DNA from 4 places in the Moritella yayanosii genome. Region 4 is predicted to be linked to each of the others. Evidence: predicted binding sites of a transcription regulator. Region 4 holds the regulator's gene; each other region holds the start of a gene.
What was found. Region 4 encodes sigma-54, which starts transcription at its own class of promoters, with help from an activator protein. Its sites were predicted from a motif close to GTTGGCACGNNNNTNGNNT; they were not measured.

Region 1 (3,219 bases), 1.7 Mb from region 4:
AAACATACTTTCTGAGCTGATTAAAGGCCTTACTAGGGAGCATATGACAATGACATAATTTAGCAGAGGGAATGACAGCATCTTCGTCACTCTCTACAAACTTTCGTAATATGAGTCTCTCCGTGAATAACATCTATATCATCCCTGTATTTGACGGCAAATTAGCTGTCTTCACAAAACCGAAATAGGTATCCATTAGGGTCTTGCACAATGAAACTCAGGTACACACCTTCAATTCATCAGTAATTTCCCTATCTAGACACAATAACGTTCAGTTAAATACTAGCAACATTAACCGAGTTTGACGGTTCATTAACAGTTACCTTTTTTTGCCTGACCTGGTGGGCAAAAGCGCCCCTTTGAGTCATGACTGTCCTTTGTACTCACTTTAATTTTCACGTTATCAACTTCCCCCTCAACACGAGTGAGCTGACAGCCACTGAGTACCAAACAAGTACATACCATTACGATCATAATTTTCATAAACCAGCCTAATCTTACTTCGTTTTATATGTACTACTAATACTAGTAGAAAGATGCCACTAAAATTAACTAAGCAAACACAGGTCTAAAAAAGCTACGCTCATAACTTACGATACAATTTGTCTCTTCTGCGAATTGAAAAGCTTTTATACACTCTTGATCATCAAGTGATTTAATTCGATATACCTCGTAAGCGGCCAAACTTGGAAACGTAAATAACGCCAATGCAATATTGCTTGCACCTTCCGATGGTAAAAAGTAACCATTGTGCTGACCACCAAACTTCTCAACCAGTGGGATCCACATTTTAGCGTACGCTTCAAAATCTTTAACCTTTGAAGCGTTAATCACATATCTCAAATAACAAGTAACCATATATACCAACCTCCTTTTAGTCATGTTTATGCTATCCAGTGTACTTAACACCATTTAAGTTTCAAACATAATTCTTATACACTGTCTTCCGGTTCAACAACCAAAATGCGAGCGTCACCTTTTGGATGCGCTGCATTATTCTACGATCAATGATGTTACGACAACGCATTCATGCTGGAGTCGACTGATCAGATAATTTACGCTGTGCAGAAGTCTTAACATGGGTGACATACAGCGGTAAACCGACTAATAACAAGCCACCTGTTAAGTTACCCAATACGGTTGGAAGTTCATTCCAAATAAGGTAATCCATTAACGTGAAATTGCCACCCATGATCATAGAAAATGGGAATAAAAACATATTGACAATCGAATGCTCAAAGCCCATAAAGAAGAACAGCATAATAGGCATCCACATCGCCAGCATTTTACCCGTCGCAGAGGTCGAAATCATCGCACCGACAACCCCCATTGATACCATCCAGTTACACAACATGGCACGAATGAAAATAGTAAACCAACCCGCTATGCCATACTCTTGATAACCCAGAGTCCGAGCTTCACCGATACCGCTCACTTTTGCCGCCAACGCACCGCCGTCGGTATTGTAACCATAGGTTAAAATGAAAGAAGCAAAAAAAGCCACGAGCAACGCACCACCAAGGTTACCTAAAAATACCAATCCCCAATTACGTAAAAGTAGATTTTTGGTACAACCTGGACGTTTATCGATGACTGCCAAAGGCACAAGAGTGAACACTCCGGTCAACAAGTCAAACTTCATTAAATACAACATAATAAAACCGACTGGGAATAAGATTGCCCCCAGTAATGGCTGCCCAGTTTTAACAATCACGGTGATCGCAAAAAAAGCAGCTAAGGCTAAAATAGCACCAGCCATAAAAGCCCGAACTAAGGTATCCCTAGTAGACATAAATATTTTTTGTTCACCGGCATCGACCATCTTGGTCACAAATTCTTTTGGTTCAATATAAGACATTTCATACTCCCTGTAGTGTTAATTACACTACAAGTAGCTATTTTGATGCCAACTTATAAAATATATTATTATTCAACTACATACGATCAACCCCACCCCTTTTAATAGAGTTACAGCACCAATCAAGTGCAACAACGCCCATAAATTGCTCACAAATAGGTATATTTAGTGTGTTAGCTCAAACTTTTTCAGCCTCTATACTTATACACTCGATGAATTAAATATTACCGCTATATTCATCCTAGATATTCTTTTAATTGAGCTATGATCGGCGGTATTGTCGGTGCACAGACGCTAGGTACAGCTTCAATATCAAACCAGTAGCACTTGGGTAATGCCGTTCACTTAAGGTGAACGGCATTTCTTTTTTTCACGGGATACCTATCCTTTGAGCATTTCAACAACCTTGGATATTTCCTCTCTCGCCGATTTGGTAAAATAAATTGCTTGGCAGCCTGAGTAATATTCATTGTGTACTTAGGTATATTCCCTGGAGTACAAAATGATAATTGAGTTAGCTCATGAATGATGTGCATCGAAGCACCATGAAAACTTAATTGATTTGGGTGGATGTCATCGAGTGATGTTGCCATTAGCACCATCTGATAGCGTATTAAATTATACGCAAGTAATATGCCCCATAACTCTTGCCTAATGAGTTCTGGCTGATTACTTCGTAAAGTAAATCGGTTGTCTAATAACGATTGTTTCATTTCTCTGAATCCAAGTTCAATTTCCCAACGATGTGCATATAAATCGATTATATCAGCTGGCGGAAAACGCATTGGGTCTGTCATCGATGTCAGGATCTGGACATCTTTCCCTTTGATTTTTCTTGTTAATAGACGAGCTTCCATTGTCTTTGGTAGTTCAGGGAACTTTTTGCGTGATTGAGGTGTAGTTGTTAGTTTGATGAGTTTATCTTGTCGTCCAAAACTTCTAATCACTTCATATTGAGTGTTCTTTTTAAGCGGAATTAACCAGTGACGCATCTCACCCGTTGTTTGCCAACGATGCAACAAACCTAATGAATAAAAGCCTCTGTCGAATAATGTCAGGCTGTGATCAGGGGTATTATCAATTAATCCTAAGGCAAGATTCATCTCGTTAACTTCAACGCTATCAAAAACACTGTTTGTTAATAAATGGCTCGTTAGTTCCATCTGACATACCATGCGAACTTGAGGGTAACTTGCTTTACCATGTTGAGAGCCCGTTCTAGCGAACCCTTTACTGTTTTCATCAGTATCTGGCGTTCGCCATACAACACCGTCGACACCTAATAAATTTAATCCACACCAGTTTCCGTGGTTAGCAGATTGATTCCATTGTTTTTGGGTTTGCTGAAAGACAGATTCAAT
Region 2 (3,219 bases), 150 kb from region 4:
TGTGAAAATGTTCCACCACACGACCACTGTTTAACCAGAATGGGTATTCATCGCAAGGGTGTTCATTATTATCAATCCAAGGCAGTGGAATTAAATTGGCTTTGCCTGTTGGCGTGGCAAATTTACCATCGGTATATAAACGCGCGCCTTCGTCATTGTCCGTGGCACCTTCTCGATACGGCCACTGTAGACCACGGGCTTGTTCGATTTTTTCGTAAGTCATGCCTGAAATATCAAGATTACGGTCAGCACCTTTGGACAGCGTTTTCATTTCTTCAAATGCTTCCTCTGGCGTGGCAGGAAAGGTTATTTTTTTACCATTTTCAAAACGCTTCGATAATTCAGAGAAGATCCAGAAGTCAGATTTAGAGTTCCCTTTTGGCGGCTGCACATTACTGACGCGGTTAACGCGGCGCTCGGTATTGGTGAAGACCCCTTCTTTCTCGGCCCAAACTGCAGCAGGTAAAAACATGTGCGCGTATTGGGTAGTCTCTACATCTTGATAAGCGTCCTGCACCACTAAGAAATCTAACTTCTCTAATGTTTTACGAATACGCGAAGTATTCGGCATCGAGGTCATTGGGTTGGTCGCCACCAGCCATAGCCCTTTAATTTGACCTGTTTCTATCGCAGGAAAAATATCGGTTTGTGCTAACCCGCGTTTTTTCGGGAAGAACTCTGGGTCAATGCCCCAAAATTCAGCAATATCGTTACGATCCTTTTCTTTCTCTAATGCGCGATAACCCGGTAAGCCAGAACAAGAAGACCACTCACGTGTGCCCATCGCATTACATTGACCAGTAATAGATAAGCTAGTGCCACCCGGAACACCAATATTACCCGTGATCAGCGATAATGAATTACAACCCGTGATGGCGTCACTGCCATGGGTACTTTGATTCAGGCCCATGGTCCAGATACTCATGGCACGACCTGCGTTAGCAAATAAACGGGCCACATGACGGATAGTATCTTCATCGATACCACAGATCTTAGCGGCTGATGTCGGGTCAAAATCGGCGACACAGGCTCTTAACTCTTCAATGCCATTGGTGTGTTTTTCGATATAGTCTTTATCTTCGAGGCCTTCTTTTAAGATCACATGCATTAAAGCATTTTGTAAAACGATATCGGTACCAGGACTAATCGGCAAATGGATATCGGCAAACTGCGCCAGCATAGTGACTCGCGGATCAACCACGATAAGCGGGAAGTTGCGCTGTTCTTTGGCTTCTTTTAACCGCCAATAAATAACGGGGTGCTGCTCTGGCAGGTTAGAACCCCAGGCAATTAGGCAATCGGTATGCGAAAAATCATCGTAACAGCCAGGAGGGCCATCCGAACCAAATGAGCGTTTATAACCCGATACGGCAGAGGCCATACATAAGGTGGTATTACCATCGTAATTATTGGTACCAATACAACCACGCGTTAACTTACCTAGGGTATAAAACTCTTCCGTTAATAACTGCCCTGTAGAGACAATGGCAAATGCATCTTTACCATATTGGTCTTGAATCGCTTTAATTTTTTCGCCCATGGTATCGAGTGCTACATCCCAACTTATTTCTTTATACGGCTCATGAATTTGATCGCGCACCAGGGGATGGTTACCACGTCCTGCTGCGTCAAATAACTCATGCTCAAAGATACCTTTAATGCACAACTTACCTCTGTTTACATCAGCGTCAGCCACGCCCCGACTCGCAACTGCATTCCCTTGCTCATTAACACCGATCTCGATAGAACAACCTGTAGAACAATATCCACACGTTGTATATTTCCATTCTTTAATCTGTTTATCCGCAATGCGAATAGGCTTTTGATCCTTGCGTCCGAAAATCATAAGACGTCTCCATTGAATTGCTCAGCACATTGTTTATTGTTTTATTTTTATAAATACATTCTCTATCAAGACAAGTGAGCAATAACCAAGCCAGCTTACTTTAAACACCTATAAAAAGAATGATGTTCTTCTTAACCTGCATAAACACAGAGATCTTCCTGCCTATTGCCCACACCCCCTCGTTTTAACGACATCTATCCGCAACCACTCAGCCTTAGCTGCACCATGGCTGTGCGAGAATGAAAAAACTGGTGCAACATCACACTACTTAATCATCTAAAAAACCTTATACAAATCAATGTATATAAACAAACACTTAAATATCAATAACTAACACTTGAATTAAAGAGTTGGCATTGTCTTTGCGTTAGTGAGTACAGAGCAGTACTACAGGGATGTGAGTCATGACAGTTGAATTAATTACCAAAGCGCAATCAAAAAATAACAGCACGCTAGGTCAAGTCGCATTAGTAGGAGCAGGTCCGGGGGATCCAGAGTTACTCACACTAAAAGCTTTAAAGGCGATTGAGAGTGCCGATCTGATCTTGTTTGATAACTTGGTTAGCCACGACATTAGAGCGTTATTTCCACCCCATACCAAAGCGATCTATGTCGGTAAGAAAAAAGCAGACCATTGTATTCCACAAGACCAATTGAATTTATTCATGGTTGATAAAGCCAAACAAGGTCTTAATATTTGTCGCCTTAAAGGCGGTGACCCATTTGTATTTGGCCGCGGTAGTGAAGAACTACTGGTGCTCCATGCCCACGATATCAAAACAATCGTCGTGCCTGGTATCACCGCAGCATCGGGCTGTACCGCCTACGCAGGGATCCCGTTAACCCACAGAGGTCTGTCAACGGGCTGTACCTTTATTACTGGACACCTAAAAAATGGCCAATTAGACCTACATTGGTCGCAGTTAGCGCACCTAGAACACACCTTAGTGTTCTATATGGGATTGGGTAAATTAACGGAAATTTCAGCGCAACTGATCAGTCATGGTTTAGCCAGTGATACTCCTGCTGCCTTGATAGAAAACGGCTCGACACCACAACAGAGAGAATTCGTTGGCACTGTAGCTACCTTGCCAAAACTGGCGATTGAACACCAATTACAAAGCCCTAGCCTGATTGTGATCGGCAAAGTTGTCTCTCTTGCAGAGCAACTTAGCTGGCGAGATCTAGAGCAAGCGGCAAAAAATCAAGAATTAAGCGCATAACGGAGCATGTCATGAAAAGAATTATAGTTGTCGGTAACGGCATGGTAGGTCACCATTTTATTGATCAATTTATTCAACAAGGAAAAATGGATGAAGTGCAAATCACCACATTCAGTGAAGAATCACGTCTCGCTTATGATCGTGTACAGT
Region 3 (3,219 bases), 2.6 Mb from region 4:
TTTGATTTCCGCCATGGTTGTATGACCATCAGCAACTGCAGCAGCAATTTTGCCTTTGGTTACATCAAAACAAGAACACAGAACTGCAGACTCTGGTAATGAATCCACACCCATCGCTGGTTTATCGCCACCCGCATGTGCAGGTAAGATCAAGCTATCTGGATGTTCAGGTAAATCCATGTTGTTTAATTTAAATTGTAATAGACTACCGTAATCCGATGTATCGCCGATTAATACTGCACCCAGTAATTTCTTGCCGTCTTCTGAAACAATAATACGTTTGTATACTTCTTCTGTTTCATTCAGGTATACATAGCTCTTACAGCCCGGCGTACGGCCGTTAGCATCACCGATACTACCGACTTTTACACCAAGCAGTTTCAGCTTAGCGCTCATGTCTGCGCCTTCAAATGCGTTGTCGTTACCTAACAAATGGTCAACCGCAACTTGGGCCATTTTATAACCTGGTGCAACGAGACCAAAGAATTGTTCATTCCAAGACGCACACTCACCGATTGCATAAATATCATTGTCGCTGGTAATACAATGGTCATTAATGGTGATACCACCACGACGACCCGTTGCTAGACCCGATTGATGTGCCAGTTTGTCTTGAGGGCGAATACCCGTTGAGAAAACGATGAAATCAACTTCAAGTTCAGTACCATCGGCAAACTTCATGGTGTTACGTGCAGTTTTACCTTCAGCTACAATTTCTAAGGTGTTTTTACTGGTATGCACTTGCACACCCAGCTTTTCGATTTTCTTACGTAGTTGCTCGCCGCCTTCACGGTCTAGCTGTTCTGCCATTAACACTGGCGAGAACTCAATTACATGTGTTTGCACACCTAACGCTTTTAATGCGCCAGCAGCTTCAAGTCCTAATAAACCGCCGCCGATAACAACGCCGCTTTTACTGCGTTTAGCTGTTGCTTCAATGGCTTTTAAATCTTCAATGGTACGGTAAACAAAACAGTCTTTACTTTCGTTACCTTTAATTGATGGCACCCAAGGTTTTGAACCTGTCGCCATAATCAACTTGTCGTATTTAATTTCACGACCAGTGTTTGAATAAATTATTTTTTGTGAACGGTTAATATTAATAGCACGTTCACCAATCAATACATTAATATTGTTCTTTTCGTAGAAACCTTCTTTTACTAATGATAATTCATCAGCAGTATGGTGAGAGAAATAAGAAGAGAGGTGGACACGATCGTAGGCAACACGGGGTTCTTCACAAAAAACGGTTACATCAAAATCTTCAATTGCAGATTTTTCTACTAAGTCTTCAATGTAACGGTGGCCAACCATACCGTTACCAATAATAACCAGTCTGACTTTGCTCATAATTATTCCTATATATTTATTATGTAGGTATTTTGAGGTATTACTTAGGAGATAATGATGATGTAGATCAATGTTGTTGGCGAGGTAATGTGACGGAGATCAAAAGTGTGAAGCTGAACGTCATTTAATAACGACATGTGGACTTTAAAAGCAAGTAACTGGCTAAATATGGCCATTTATGTAATTTTAAAACAACAAAATACACAATTATATACCCTCAATAAGGTGGTTAATGTGTTTTGTTATTTTGTTACACTTTAAGGTAAATGGCCCTCAACTCATCTGTCCAGATAATTAATACTACTAATTGGTTAATTTTAAATTAGTATAAATAAAAATGGTTGCCCATACATCAGAAACGAACATCCGTTATGAATGAAAGATACCAAGTGTGAAGCCGATCGCAAAGCATCTTTTAACAACTTTAAACCAGCTCAAATACCGATGACAATACCTACATGTAAATACCCATTTAGATAGCAATTCTAAATTTTGGTACGTAAACGAAACTTGGCTTAAGTTATTAGAGCTACGACATATAACAAGGATGATACAATGTTAAAAAAGCGTTTTTTTAAAACTAAAGCCGAAGCCGATATCACGTTTGAATTCGCCTGCGACACGAATAACGCGTTAATGAGTGACGATACCGTTGAGTTGTTTGCTGATTTTAATGATTGGCAGGCCTTACCAATGAAATACATCAAAAAAGATAAAGTCTTTCGCACTAAGGTTCGTTTACCAGAAAATAAACAATTTCATTTCCGCTACTTAATTAACAGTAACGAGTGGCATAACGATCATAAAGCAGACTTATACTTACCCAATTCTTTCGGTACTGATAACAGCGTTGTATCTACATTACGTACTGCATAAATAGCTAACAATACATTTAATCCAGGATGGATAATGAGTGACATTTCAACTACACCAGCAATAGCGACTCGTTTTGAAGATCGCTTTAACCAAGAAATAGAAGCCCTTAACCAAGGTAAACTCTATGACCCGTTTGCTTTTTTAGGTCCACACCAAGTGAGTGAAGATGAATACCAACTCAAAGTATTCATCCCCGGTGCACAGCAAGTTTTTTATCAAGACAAAAACCAGCAGTTGCGTTATCAACGTATCGGTACCAGTGATCTGTTTGTCCTTAGCCTAACAACCAAGCAATACAATGCAGATTATCAATTAACGATCGCCTATCCATTTGCAACTGTTGTCGAGCAAGACCCTTATAAATTCTCATCGACACTTGATGCCAACGCCATTTACTTATTTAGCGAAGGTACGTTAGAGCAAGCACAACGTCATCTAGGTGCACATTGGACAATCACAGACAATGTTGAAGGCGTACGATTTACAGTTTGGGCTCCTAACGCCACGTCAGTAAGCTTAATTGGTGACTGTAACCATTGGAATACAACACGTCATCCGATGCGTAAGCACCCAGCTGCCGGTATTTGGGAAATATTTATTGCTGATATCGCAGACTCTGAACACGATAACAATTATAAATTTAGCATTATTACCGCAGATGGTGAGCGTTTAGAAAAAGCGGATCCGTTCGCATCATCAATGCAGCTACCACCGCAGACTGCGTCATGTGTACCAACCAAAGCACAATCTGCAGTATGGCAACAATCTCCTGCACAAGCGTGGTCGCAGCGTGCAGAACGCAATGCGATTAATGCACCAATTAGTATCTATGAAGTGCATGCAGGTTCGTGGAAACGTGATGAGAACAACCAGTTCTTAAGCTATAAAGCCATGTCTGAACAGCTGGTGCCTTATGTCAAAGAACTTGGTTTTACCCATATTCAGTTAATGCCAATCAGTGAATTTCCATTTGATGGTTCGTGGGGTTATCAG
Region 4 (3,219 bases):
GGATCCGGACTGGCCGCTGACTATTATTAACTTCATTTTTTGTCCTCACATCTGCGCAGCGAATATATCGAGGACAGAGTAAAAGTTAGCTGGCTAATTTTTACTCTGTCCTCGATATAAAATATGTGCTCATTATCCCGCAATTGATTTGGATATGATATGTTTTAATTATGTCAGGAACATGAATACCTAAAGGAAAAGGGTTTTTCCTTTAGGTTATTTGTTGTGGACTAAAATTAATGGCGAATTAATTTTTCTTTATGCTTAATCACTTGGCGGTCGAGCTTATCCAGTAAGCCATCAATTGCAGCATACATGTCGTTATGTTCATGTACGGCAAAGATTTCACCCCCATTTAGATGTATTTTTGCTTCTGCGATTTGCAGTAATTTTTCGACATTTAAGATCACATGAATATTGTTAATGTGCTCAAAATGCCGCTCTAATTTGGAAAACTTGCTATCAATGTAATCTTTCAGTGAATCTGTAATGTCTACATGTCTACCGGTTAAATTAATTTGCATATATGTCTCCCTTATGAAGGTAGGGTGAGTGCTATAAAAGACTCTTGCGCTGATTAGATGGTGGTATGCTCAGTGCTTCTCGGTATTTTGCGATCGTACGTCGAGCCACCTTGATACCTTGAGCAGCAAGTAAATCAGCAATCTTGCTATCACTTAGTGGTTTCATGGCATTTTCTGCCGCCACCAACTTTTTAATTAATGCCCGAATCGCGGTGGATGAACATTCACCGCCATTGTCCGTACTGACGTGACTTGAAAAGAAGAACTTAAGTTCAAAAATACCACGTGGTGTATGCATAAATTTCTGCGTTGTTACCCGCGAAATTGTCGACTCGTGCATTTCGACTTCTTCTGCAATATCATTCAGTACCATAGGTTTCATGGCTTCATCGCCATATTCAAAGAAATCTACTTGGCGTTGAACAATACTCTTTGTTACTTTTAATAATGTCTCATTACGGCTTTCTAGGCTTTTAATAAACCATTTTGCTTCTTGCACATGAGCGCGAATAAACTGCCCATCGCTACTATTACGCTTACCAGTCGACAGATGAGAATATTCAGTGTTCACTCTTAATCTTGGCACAATGTCAGGATTTAAGTCGACTATCCACTGGTTATTTTTTTTCTTGACTAATACATCGGGAATAACATACTGCCCTTCCGACTGATCAATCACATTACCTGGTCTTGGTTCCAAGCTCTGAATTAATTGCATGATCTCTTTAAGTTGTGGTTCTTTTAATTTTGTTTTACGACTTAATTGACGGTAGTCGCGATTGCCCAATAAATCCATATGGGATTGAATTATTTGTTGGCATTCTGATAACCAAGGGGTATTTTTAGGCAAATGTCGAAGTTGGATCAATAAACATTCTTGTAGTGAGCGGGCTGCTACACCGATAGGATCAAAATGTTGAATACGTTTTAATACCGCTTCGACTTCATCTAATTCCAGTTGATCTTCGTTATTATCATCGTGTTCTTGGTGGCCGAGAACCACGCTGTGCAGGATCTCTTCGCAGCTTTGATTGAGATAACCATGATCATCGATGCCGTCAATAATAGCGACGGCAATGGCGCGATCGATATCAGTAAATGGGGTTAATTCCATTTGCCACATAAGATGTTCGTATAAACCTTCGCTGGTTGCACCTTGGTAAACCTGATCAAGTCCATCAATACCGGCACTGCCGCCGCTGTGATTTTGTATTTGTGGGGTATAGACGTCATCCCAATTACTGTCAGTAGGCAGTTCATCAGGGATGGAATCACTGGCGAGGGCATCACTGACTTCGATTTGGCTGCTATCGGTAATCGCGTCATTATTATCCGCGTTATCCGCGTTGTGTGCGTCACTACTTTCTGCATCATTTGACGGCGTGGTGTTGGGATCTTCTTGTTCCAGTAGCGGATTACTGTCTAACGCTTCTTGGATCTCTAACTGTAACTCCAAGGTCGATAATTGTAATAATCGAATAGCTTGTTGTAACTGTGGCGTCATTGCCAGAGTTTGACTCATACGAAGTTGTAATGATGGCTTCATCTAACGACTACTCTCTCTTCCTTAATGCGGCTATGTATCAATATCAAACTATAGTCGGAATTGATCTCCAAGGTATACTTCTTTCACTTTTGCGTTGGATAAAATCTCTTCTGAAGTGCCAGACGCAATTAAGTGCCCATGACTGACAATATAAGAGTATTCACATACATCCAGTGTTTCACGTACGTTATGGTCGGTAATTAATACCCCTAAACCACGGTCGCGCAGATGTTGAATGATTTTTTTAATATCGCCAACCGAGATAGGATCAACACCCGCAAAGGGTTCATCTAATAAAATGAATTTAGGATCAGCTGCCAGTGCGCGGGCTATTTCAACTCGGCGGCGTTCACCACCAGATAAGCTCATCCCTAAACTATCGCGGATATGGGTAATATGAAACTCTTCAAGTAATTCTTCTAATTTCTCTTTTCGCTGAAAACGGCTTAACTCTGGGCGCAACTCTAAAATTGCCATGATATTTTTAGTTACCGATAAGCGACGAAAAATTGAGGCTTCTTGGGGTAAATAACCAATACCTTGTTGTGCACGAATATGCATTGGCTCATGGGTTAATTCTTGGTCATCAATGAAGATTTGTCCATGATCTCGCTTAACTAAGCCAACCACCATGTAAAAGGTGGTGGTTTTACCTGCGCCATTGGGCCCAAGTAAACCAACAATTTGGCCTGATTCAACTTCGAGACTCACATCAGAAACAACTTTACGTTTATTATAACTTTTTGCTAAGTGTGATACTTTTAAACGCGCCATATGAATTTATTTACTCTACTTAGTTTTGTTATTTTCAGGGGTGAAAATGGTGATCACACGATCTGATTCATTATCCCCGCTTTCGGCTATCAATTCTTGTTTGTCAATTTGGTAGATGATCTTGTTACCTTTGACTTCGCTATCAGCCTGACGTAAGCGGGCATTTTTTGTTAACGTTAACCGTTTTTTGCTGAGTTCATAACGGATCTCATTCGATTCAGCATAGATTTTTTTGCCGTCATCAAGCTCTTGATAAAAAGTGGCTACGTTACCTGTCGCTATCATCACTTCAGTACCTTTGCCACCAGGACTTAATACCGTTAGCTTATCAGCATGAATTAATATAGTGCCTTGAGTCACCACCACATTATCATA

Region 1: MORIYA_RS07495 (formate/nitrite transporter family protein) is a predicted target of sigma-54. The motif match lies at 1,893-1,911, and genes of this name have one in related genera.
Region 2: MORIYA_RS16015 (molybdopterin oxidoreductase family protein) is a predicted target of sigma-54. The motif match lies at 1,923-1,941, and genes of this name have one in related genera.
Region 3: nirB (nitrite reductase large subunit NirB) is a predicted target of sigma-54. The motif match lies at 1,499-1,517, and genes of this name have one in related genera.

The regions. Positions count from the first base shown of each region.
Region 1 is NZ_LS483250.1:1,644,861-1,648,079, forward strand. It holds gene MORIYA_RS20900 (hypothetical protein) at 313-483, opposite strand; gene MORIYA_RS07490 (NIPSNAP family protein) at 553-858, opposite strand; gene MORIYA_RS07495 (formate/nitrite transporter family protein) at 1,028-1,858, opposite strand; gene MORIYA_RS07505 (IS4 family transposase) at 2,200-3,219, opposite strand, start outside.
Region 2 is NZ_LS483250.1:3,459,262-3,462,480, reverse strand. It holds gene MORIYA_RS16015 (molybdopterin oxidoreductase family protein) at 1-1,846, opposite strand, end outside; gene cobA (uroporphyrinogen-III C-methyltransferase) at 2,251-3,069, shown strand; gene nirB (nitrite reductase large subunit NirB) at 3,081-3,219, shown strand, end outside.
Region 3 is NZ_LS483250.1:742,921-746,139, reverse strand. It holds gene nirB (nitrite reductase large subunit NirB) at 1-1,350, opposite strand, end outside; gene MORIYA_RS03270 (isoamylase early set domain-containing protein) at 1,906-2,226, shown strand; gene glgB (1,4-alpha-glucan branching protein GlgB) at 2,260-3,219, shown strand, end outside.
Region 4 is NZ_LS483250.1:3,313,877-3,317,095, forward strand. It holds gene rapZ (RNase adapter RapZ) at 1-36, opposite strand, end outside; gene hpf (ribosome hibernation promoting factor) at 237-524, opposite strand; gene MORIYA_RS15385 (RNA polymerase factor sigma-54) at 556-2,070, opposite strand; gene lptB (LPS export ABC transporter ATP-binding protein) at 2,119-2,844, opposite strand; gene lptA (lipopolysaccharide transport periplasmic protein LptA) at 2,860-3,219, opposite strand, start outside.